Regions from separate parts of the Paenibacillus sp. EPM92 genome, predicted to be linked through region 1. Evidence: riboswitches for the same ligand, from Rfam matches in the RefSeq annotation. Region 1 holds a riboswitch; the other holds the start of a gene.
The links. Region 1 has a riboswitch for cyclic di-GMP ahead of JMF85_RS23430 (hypothetical protein). Riboswitches for the same ligand answer to the same signal wherever they lie in the genome.
Positions count from the first base shown of each region.

Region 2: another riboswitch for cyclic di-GMP. It lies ahead of JMF85_RS04775 (PilZ domain-containing protein); the one in region 1 lies ahead of JMF85_RS23430 (hypothetical protein).

Region 1 is NZ_BCPS01000095.1:9,133-13,846, forward strand. It holds gene JMF85_RS23420 (THUMP domain-containing class I SAM-dependent RNA methyltransferase) at 1-727, shown strand, start outside; gene JMF85_RS23425 (DUF2935 domain-containing protein) at 906-1,718, opposite strand; gene JMF85_RS23430 (hypothetical protein) at 1,843-2,136, opposite strand; cyclic di-GMP riboswitch class I at 2,226-2,318, opposite strand; gene JMF85_RS23435 (YuzB family protein) at 2,677-2,898, opposite strand; gene JMF85_RS23440 (iron-sulfur cluster assembly accessory protein) at 2,955-3,257, opposite strand; gene ytvI (sporulation integral membrane protein YtvI) at 3,419-4,531, shown strand.
Region 2 is NZ_BCPS01000025.1:14,806-19,519, forward strand. It holds gene JMF85_RS04750 (hypothetical protein) at 1-38, shown strand, start outside; gene JMF85_RS04755 (LiaI-LiaF-like domain-containing protein) at 40-702, shown strand; partial or broken gene JMF85_RS04760 (amidase family protein) at 788-961, opposite strand; tRNA gene JMF85_RS04765 (tRNA-Pro) at 1,072-1,148, opposite strand; gene tadA (tRNA adenosine(34) deaminase TadA) at 1,207-1,674, opposite strand; cyclic di-GMP riboswitch class I at 2,020-2,112, shown strand; gene JMF85_RS04775 (PilZ domain-containing protein) at 2,206-2,913, shown strand; gene JMF85_RS04780 (peptidoglycan recognition protein family protein) at 3,056-3,772, shown strand; gene ychF (redox-regulated ATPase YchF) at 3,909-4,714, shown strand, end outside.

The sequences.
Region 1 (4,714 bases):
CATCGCCACGATCACGCTGGATACGACCGGTCCCGGACTGCATAAGAGAGGCTACCGCAAATTGGTGACGGAAGCGCCGCTGAAGGAAACGATGGCGGCCGCCATGGTGCTGCTCAGCCGTTGGCAGCCTGAACGGCCGCTCTACGACCCGTTCTGCGGCTCCGGCACGATCCCGATCGAAGCGGCGATGATCGGCTGGAATATAGCCCCCGGCCTGCGGCGCAGCTTCAACGCGGAGAGCTGGCCTGTAATTTCGGAAGCGTTATGGAGCGAAGCACGGGAGGAAGCCTTTGATCTGGTCAAGGACGATATCCCGCTGCAAATCGGCGGCTCGGACATCGACCCCGCCGCCATCGAAGTGGCGTTAGCTGCAGCCAAATCCGCAGGCCTCGCCAAGGAGCTTCGCTTCCATACGCTTCCGGTCAGCAAAGCGCTGCCGGCCGGCGATTACGGCTGCCTGATCACGAACCCGCCATACGGCGAAAGGCTCGGCGACCGCGAAGAAGTCGAACGCGCGCTGCGCCAATTCGGGCAGATGCATAAGCAGCTGCCGAACTGGTCGGCCTTCATCCTCAGCCCGAGCAAGCAAATGGAGCATTATCTCGGGCGAAAAGCCGATAAGAAGCGCAAGCTGTTTAACGGACGCATCGAATGCGCGTTATACCAATTTTTCGCCCCGGGCGGCTTGTTCGGCTGGCGGAAGGATTCGAGTACGAGCGGGAATTAATGCAGATTGCGCCTATACGCTGTGAGGAGCAGCCAAAAAAAGCTTAGGGCAGACGCTCCTAAGCTTTTTTTTGGCATGCGCCCTTCCAGCGCGTAAACCATGCAAAAAAACGCATCCGTCTTCGGGGTACGTTCCCCGGTAAACGGATGCGCTGCCGGCGTCGGCCGATAGGGTTTCGTTACACTTCCGTCCTCGGCTTCGTCGGATCGCAGCTCATCGCTTTGATTTCCGACACCTGAGACAGCTTAAGCAAGTAATAACACTCCTCCCGAGCCATGTGATCCGCCATCAAGGGCGAAAGCACACCGAGCGCCTGCCCGCTTAAACGGAGCTCTTCCAGCTCGCTCAGAAACTGCTTGAACAGCGTCATTTCAAGCTCAACCTCTTTATTAAACCGGGCTAAAGCCGGGAATTTCTTGATGTTCGTGCGCAGAAAGCCCGCCAGTTCCACCGCTTTCAGGTAATACTCGCGGAATTGCCGGTCGAACGATCTGGCCAGTTCCACCAAACGGGATTCCGTCATATCCAAGCCGGCTGCAATGGAGCCCGCATGGCCGTAGGCGTCCTGGAGCCATACGATGTGGTGGTGCACCGCATCGAATACCGGCGCCGGGCGCCCGGATAACAAGTACCCCAGTACGCGTAAATACTCCTCTGCTTCGTTCACCATATGGCTCAAGAACGCGGGCGGCAGCTGGATTGCGATCTTGCCGATCAAATGCCGCTCCAGCAAGCGCAGCTTGAACGCGCGAAGGTCTTGTGTCAGCCCGTACGCGTCCTGCGTCAAAGCTCCCGCCTCTGCCGGGAACTTATCCGAACGCGCCTTCTTCAGCAAGTCGTCGAATGCTTGAACGAAGCCGAGCGCCCGCTGCGCCTCTTCCCGTTCATCGACCGGCAAGCTTACCCGGATGAACCTGGCATGATCACCGAGCACCTGAAGCCAAAACCGATGTTCAAATAACGCCGACTCGATAACCTCCGAGTTTTTCACAAACATGCCTCCAATGATCCGATTGTTCCGTGCCGGATGGGAATGATCCGGCCACCCCACATCGTATGCTCAGAGGCCCAATCGGGTTCAAAGAAAGCCGCAGTCGTTCGCTGCCTAAGCTATACTAAGCGTGCTTCAGCTGAGGACGGCACATCAAGTAATCGAACAACGGTAGAAATACGTCGTGGTTCGATTCGCAGCAGATCGAGAGCTTCACTTCGCCCATCCAGTAAAACGTGATGATTTGCCGGCTGCGCCCGCGAATCATCTCGACATCCCAATGCGGGGACGTCAGCTCGTACACGTCACGATTTATGAACAATTTCGGTCCTTCAGCAGATAGGAAGACTCCGATGAAATCATCGCCGATTTTCGTGTAAAACCCCTTCTTATTTAAGATGCTGCGTTCCTGGTCCATCGCCGGGTTCTCCTCCTTCATCTATTCACACCAAAAAAAGCTCCCCTGGTCGGGAGCCGCTGTTGAAAGGATCGCGATCACTCCGTGCCTTCGACAACTGGCTGGCATAGCACTGCTCTCCTGCGCCTAAGCCCCTATAGCTTTGCGTCCGCAGACTTTCGTCCGGGTTGCCCTTATCGAGTGCGCTCGAATTGTGTCTGTTCATGGAGATGTTCTTTATTAAGAATATAAGATAGAAGGTCACGAATACATAGTTCTTTCATCCCATTTTCATAAAAAAATTTGGGAATTTTGTATGATTTTGAATAACCGGTACCCTTTCCAGTAAAAAATGATACCCGTCAACGCGATCATGGCAACCGTTACAAAAAGCGGGCCTCCGCCCCATTGACCGAGCACATAGCCCCGATTACCGGTCCCGGAAATTGGCCGCCCCCGGATCATGTCTGGACGCCGAAATTCGTGCCGCGCATCCCTTCCGGCGTCAAATCAAAAATCCCCGGTGCCCTGAGGCCCGAGGATCTGATCTTCTTGCATGATTTATTTCACGTATTTGCTCGCCTTCTCGATCGCTTCGTCTTCAGTCTTGCCGGTTACATACCGGCCGTTAATGAAGATGAAGGCAAACCGCGAGCACGGGCCGCAATAAGACTTGCAGCCGACTTTGATCTCGGCGTCGGGCACAAGCTTCTGCAGCTTCGGAACGGCGGTTTTCATTCTCATATGTTTGCATTTGTCGCAAACGCGAATATCGTTGACCATGCGGTAATTCCTTTCTTCAAGCGGCTGACACCGGGGAACTCCCTGTGAACGATGTGCTAGTGGTCCCCGTTATTGCCCTTGCTTGGATTCGTTACCGCGAATCCTTCTTCCGGCACATAGAAATAATCGATCCGAACGCCGTCGAGCAGCGGCTCGTCCTTTTGCAGAATAACGTCGATTCCTTTATCTGTCGAAACGACGACATCGTTCTCGGTCGGCGTATCCATGCTGAGTCCGTAGTGGGCATGGTCGCCATGCGCATGAGTCACATACACGCGAAGCTTTAATTCTTTATTCTCTTCTTGCTCCATCTCGGCCAACAACACTTTGGCCGCATTGCGCGAAATCTTGCATTTCATGTCCAGTCACTTCTCCTACTGTGCGTTTTTTCTTATTGTATAGAATCGGGCCGCCGAAAGCAACCGTTCTTCGCTGTTTCCGTATGTATGTACAAGCCGGCCTCACTTGCGAATCAAGTCGGTGTCTTTTAATATGGAAGATAATGAATGGAGGTTAACGAATGATTCCCTTTTATCGCAAATATTACAAAACGATTATCGATATTGCGTTGCTCGTGCTTACCGTATATTTGTTCATGTTCGCCTTCAGCCATCTGTATCGGATCGCGACCCCGATTTTCCTCGCGTTCGTCATTTACTTGATCATCGAGCCGTTCGCCAAGTTCCTGAACCGGCGCGGGTTGAAGAAATCGATCGCTTCCGCCATCTCCACCCTCGTCTTCGTGATGGTCATTCTAGGTGCCATGACCGGACTCGGCGCGATCTTCACGACCCAGATCATCAATCTCGCCGACAAGCTGCCCGATTACGCCGTCGTTCTGGAGCAAGAGCTCATCAACCGCTCCGACCAGGTACAGTCACTGATCGGGACGCTTCCGGTCGATTTGAATTTAGTGGAGAAGGCCAAGGAGTACTCCGCGGAGATCATTCAGAAGACGACCGAAATCGCCCGTACGTTCTTAACGAGCTTGTTCGCCATGCTGACCTCGTTCTCCACGTTCGTCGTGAACTTCGTGATCGGTATTATTTTGGCCTATTTCCTGAGCATCGAGATCGAATCCTGGAAGCGGATCGCTTCGGACAAAACGCCGAAAACGTTTAAAAAAGCGTTCCACTTCCTCCGCGAGAACGTGCTGCTGGGCATCGTCACCTACCTTAAAGCGCAGGCGAAGCTGATCAGCCTGACCTTTATCGTCATCTTCATCGCGCTGCTTATATTGAACGTCAACAACGCCTTCTCGATCGCGCTCTTGGCGGCCATCTTCGACGTGCTCCCGCTGCTCGGCGTTTCGACGCTGTTCATTCCATGGATCATCTACTTGCTGGTCGTCGGACAAACGACGCTCGCGATTTGGCTGGCTGTGCTGCTCGTCGTTGTGATTGGAACGAGACAAATTCTGGAACCGAAAATTACGGGCGATTCCCTCGGCGTGTCCGCCTTCACGATGCTTTCGTTCATGATCGTCTCGCTGTCTCTCTTCGGCGTGGCCGGCTTGATCTTATCGCCCGTGCTGATCATTCTGGTTAAAGCGCTGTACGAGCAAGGGTATTTAAAACGATGGATCCGGATGCCGGCCGAAGAGTACGAGCCCGATCCGTCGTCTATCAAATAATGCAGCACATCTCAACCGGATTCGGACGCTCACAAGCCGGTTGATGGCATCTGAAGTCCATGGAAAGCGGTGAATCGATATGTCGCAGCCCGCATAGCGTTTCTTACAAAGAACAAAAAAAGAACCCCGATTCCTCGAGGTTCCCTTTAAACCTATTCAGTTGTTGAGCGGATGGCCGCTTCT
Region 2 (4,714 bases), on a different contig from region 1:
TATTATGGGGCGGCAAGAAAGGGAAGCGGGGGGAGTAGATTGAGAAAATGGCGCGTAGGCACGTTGTCGATGGGGCTCACGCTGATCGGCTTCGGAGTCCTCCTGTTCTTATCGCAATGGCAGGGACTTGGCGCATTCACCAGCTTCATCCGCTGGTGGCCGATTGTCCTTGTGCTGCTTGGCCTGGAGATCCTCGCGTATGTGTTCATCGCCAAGAAAGAGAGCGAGGTCATCCGGTATGATTGGATGAGCGTCCTGTTCGTCGGGGTGTTGTTCGCCGGCTGTTTCATGTTTACGATGCTGACCGGTCTCGGGGTGACGGATGAAGTACGCAAACTCGTAGGCGAAGTCGAGGTCACGGCGGATTTGCCCGAACTGCAGGAACCGGTAAATCCGGCCATCCAAAAGCTGGTCGTGCAAACATCCGGCGAACCGGTTCGCATCGACAAAACGGCGGAGCGTTCCATGCACCTGTTCGGCACTTACCGAACCCGCGTACAGGAAGGAGACCGTCCGACGGTCGACAAGGAGCAATTCTACACGGTGCGAACGGTTGGCGACACGATGTATGTGCAGGTGAAGCGTCCTCCGGTCTACCGCGGCCTGAATTCGGTCTACCCGGAGATGTCTGTTACGTTAGTGCTACCGCAGGACGTGCAGGTTGAAGTGCAGGGCCCAAATAACGAATCGAACCCTGGCTAAGAGTCGAAAATATCGAATAATCCCCTTCGGGCTGCTATGTATGAAATAGAGCGGCACGAAGGGGATTTTGTTTAGGACCCTGGCCTTAAGGAACCAGAACGGGAGGCTTCCGGTGATGGGTGCCCTGTTCATAAGCGTAAGCCAGTTTAATCAAGGTTGCTTCATCGAAGGCGCGGCCCAAAAATTCGATGCCGACCCCCAAGCCATCCGTCGTATAACCGGCCGGTACAGTGATAGCCGGGAAGCCGGAGAACGGGCTAACAAAATAGACTGAAGGGAGAGAGGGAAAACAACGGGAGAAGAGAGGGATATCGGAATTTGGGCATAAAAAAATTGCGGTTTACGCCGCAATTCGTAGTTCATATAGGATGGTCGAGACGACAGGATTTGAACCTGCGACCTCTTGGTCCCGAACCAAGCGCTCTACCAAGCTGAGCCACGTCTCGAACTTCTGAAACGATTATATTTTAGCATGGGTAAATAGGCGTTGTAAAGGGAATTAGGTTACGTCTTCCCCCTTAATCTACGGAAAAATTGGGTGAGCATGGAACTGCATTCTTCCTGCAGAACGCCTTGAATCACGTCGACGCGATGGTTAAATCTATCTTCCTGCAGCAGGTTCATCAGCGTCCCCGCGCAGCCGGCCTTTGGGTCCGGGGATGCGTAAATCACTTGCGGAATTCGCGCCTGGACGATCGCTCCGGCGCACATCGGACACGGCTCAAGGGTCACATAAAGCCGGCATTCCAGCAACCGCCAGGCGTCCAGCTGTTCGCTCGCTTGTTTAATCGCGATCAGTTCGGCGTGGGCAAGCGGATCTTTGGCCGTTTCCCGAACGTTATGACCGCGGCCGATAATGTCGCTGCCGCGAACAATGACCGCTCCGATCGGAACTTCGCGGATCGCTTCGGCTTTCCGCGCTTCTTCGATTGCCGCCCGCATAAAATACTCGTGTTCTTCTATGGCTATCAATCGTTACACCTCATTCATCATTAGTCATTCGTCGATTGCGGGTAAGAAAACGAACAAGTATTCTTACTCACATGCTGTGGATAAGTATGTGGATAAAGAGGATTAATTTCTTATCCCCATTGTAGGTAAATCGCGCTTTTAGGGCAAGTCCGGGTGTGGATATATAAGTTATCCACAGAACGGTTAACATGTGAATAATTTTTTTACGGAAAAGCGCTGTTAATTTTTTGTGAAAAGTGTGAATATTCTTGAAGGGGATTTAGGAAACACCTATAATGAGATCAAGATGTGGGCATATGTACCCAAGTTCGGTGATGTGAAGTTTAGTTAAATAGTCGTTATCATTCGTTTTTTTGACAAACTTGTCGAAAGGCAAGGACGCAAAGCTTAGGGTCTAAGATCTTCTTTATTGAGGATGACGACAGCCTGGCCGCCGATTGGGCGCACCGGTGAACAGACTGTAGTCTCGCATGTTGAGATGCAGCTTATTTTTTACCGAAGACATGAGAGCGAAAGGTGGTAACGAAGGTGATGAAGTCCGTTACGAGTGAAAAAATATCCTACGAGTTTACCCACGAAACGTATAGAAGCCCAAGCGGAATACTGCTGAACAGCCGGGTGGCGGTGGAGAAGCGGGATTTCGTTTCGACCGGCATTTTGACTTATGCCGAGGGTGATATTCTTGAAGTTGAGATTTCGGAATACAAGGCGTTCGAACTTGGGGATACGGTTAAATTAACGGTCTATTCACCCGGCGGAATCTATACGTTCCAATCGACGGTCGTGGCTAAAGATCAAGGAGCGCTGATGGTTATCAACCCCCCTCAGAATCGGAGCCGATTCGCCGAGAAGCGGGAGAACCCGCGGGTCGACGTCAAACATGACGGACACCTGCTCTCGATCCGCGAACCGAATGCGGAGCTCCAATTGTTGAAGGAGCATGTCGCGCTGGAGGTTCGAAATATTAGCATCAGCGGGCTCGGGTTTATTTTGCCGAGCGATATTGAGTTAAGCAAGCATGCTATGGCCGACGTTCGGCTGGACCTGGGCTTCGAGATGCCGTGCCAAGTCGAGATCATACGGTTGGATCCGGGAGAAACCGTAATCTATTACGGAGCGCGTTACATCGACATGCCGACGGACAAAGCCAATGCGCTGCGGGCGTTTGTGTTGAAAAAGCAAGTGGAAAACCATTTCAGTTCGAAACGGGACGATTTTAACAAACGTATATTCAAATAGAGGCCGGCAATGCCACGGACTTCTTGCAGGGCGCTCGCATATGCTGATCGTAAGGCAAGGATTCTCGTCGGATCGGCTGGGGCCCCCAGCGCCCGAGACCTTCCGAAATATCCGCAGGGTGGTGAGCACGGTGGCTTTTGTTATGAAATATGAGATCATTCCACGCTATTTGACGGGGCCGAGCCAGCGGCGTCCGAAGACGGCGTTAGCCCGCTGCCGGTTTATGGTGGCCCACGATACGGGAAATCCGGGGTCAACGGCCGCAGCGAATGTGTCTTATTTTGAAAATACCCGCAATGAAATGTCATCTTCCGCGCATCTGTTTGTGGACGATAAACAGATCATCGAGTGCATACCGTTCCTGACCGGACCGGCTGAGATTGCCTATCACGTCGTGTACAACGTAACGACCGATAACGCGCGTTACGGCGACGACGCCAACGACGCGGCGGGCGCGGTGGAGCTTTGTTACGGAGGCAGGATCAGCTTGACGGAATCTTACAAGCGGTACGTATGGGTGCTTGCGTATGCTTGTTACCGGTACGGACTAAACCCGGCTACCGATATCGTCGGGCACTATATGCTGGATCCGGCAAGGAGAAGCGATCCGCAGGAGCCGCTGCGGCTGCTCGGCAAGACGTTCCAGAGCTTCGTTCAGGACGTTGTGAACGAGTACCGGGCCAGCCTTGTGACGGAACCCGCGCCGGAACCGCAGACACGAATTAGCGCGGAGGATGCGAACAAGATCATCGGCTTTCTATCAGCCTCCTATTTCACAGCGGAAGATCAGGCGGCCAAGGCGGAGTTCCACAGGCTGGCCAATGAGCTTCGCCGTATTTCGGGGCAGCCGCCGCAGTAACGCGCCCGTCACCATGCCCTCTTTCCGAATGGAAGGAGGGTTTTTCCCATAGGGAGATGACACGGGGCCTACTTTTGGGATATAATATAATGTCAGGATTTGAAATTCCGTTCAGAGCATAAGGAGCTGTTTATATATGAGTCTTTCTTGTGGAATCGTCGGTTTGCCGAATGTCGGTAAATCTACGTTGTTTAACGCCATTACACAGGCCGGTGCGGAGTCGGCTAACTATCCGTTCTGCACGATCGATCCGAATGTCGGCGTAGTGGAGGTGCCGGATGAGCGCTTGACCCGCTTGGCGGAAATCGTCGTGCCGAATCGCATCGTGCCTACGGCGTTCGAATTCGTCGATATTGCCGGATTGGTCAAGGGCGCAAGCCAAGGCGAGGGACTCGGCAATAAGTTCCTTGCCCACATCCGCGAGGTGGACGCCATCGTGCATGTCGTACGCTGTTTCCAAGACGAGAACATTACGCACGTTTCCGGAACGGTCGACCCGATCAGCGATATCGAGACGATCAACCTGGAACTGATTTTGGCGGACGTGGATTCGGTGGACAAAAGAATCGATCGCTCCCGGAAGAACATGAAGGGCGGCGACAAGAAATATGCGCAGGAAGTCGAGTGTCTGGAACGCATTAAGGAGGCGCTCTACAACGATAAGCCGGCGCGCAGCGTCGAGCTGAGCGATGAGGAGCGCTTGCTGATCCGCGACCTGCACCTGCTGACGATGAAGCCGGTGTTGTATGCGGCGAATGTCAGCGAGGCGGAGGTTGCGGACACGGACGGCAATCCGTATGTGCAGAAAGTGCGCGAATACGCGGCGCTCGAAGGCGCGGAAGTGGTTCCGATCAGCGCGAAGGTGGAATCGGAGATCGCTGAGCTGGAAGGCGAGGACAAGCAGATGTTTCTGGAGGAGCTGGGCCTTGCCGAATCCGGGTT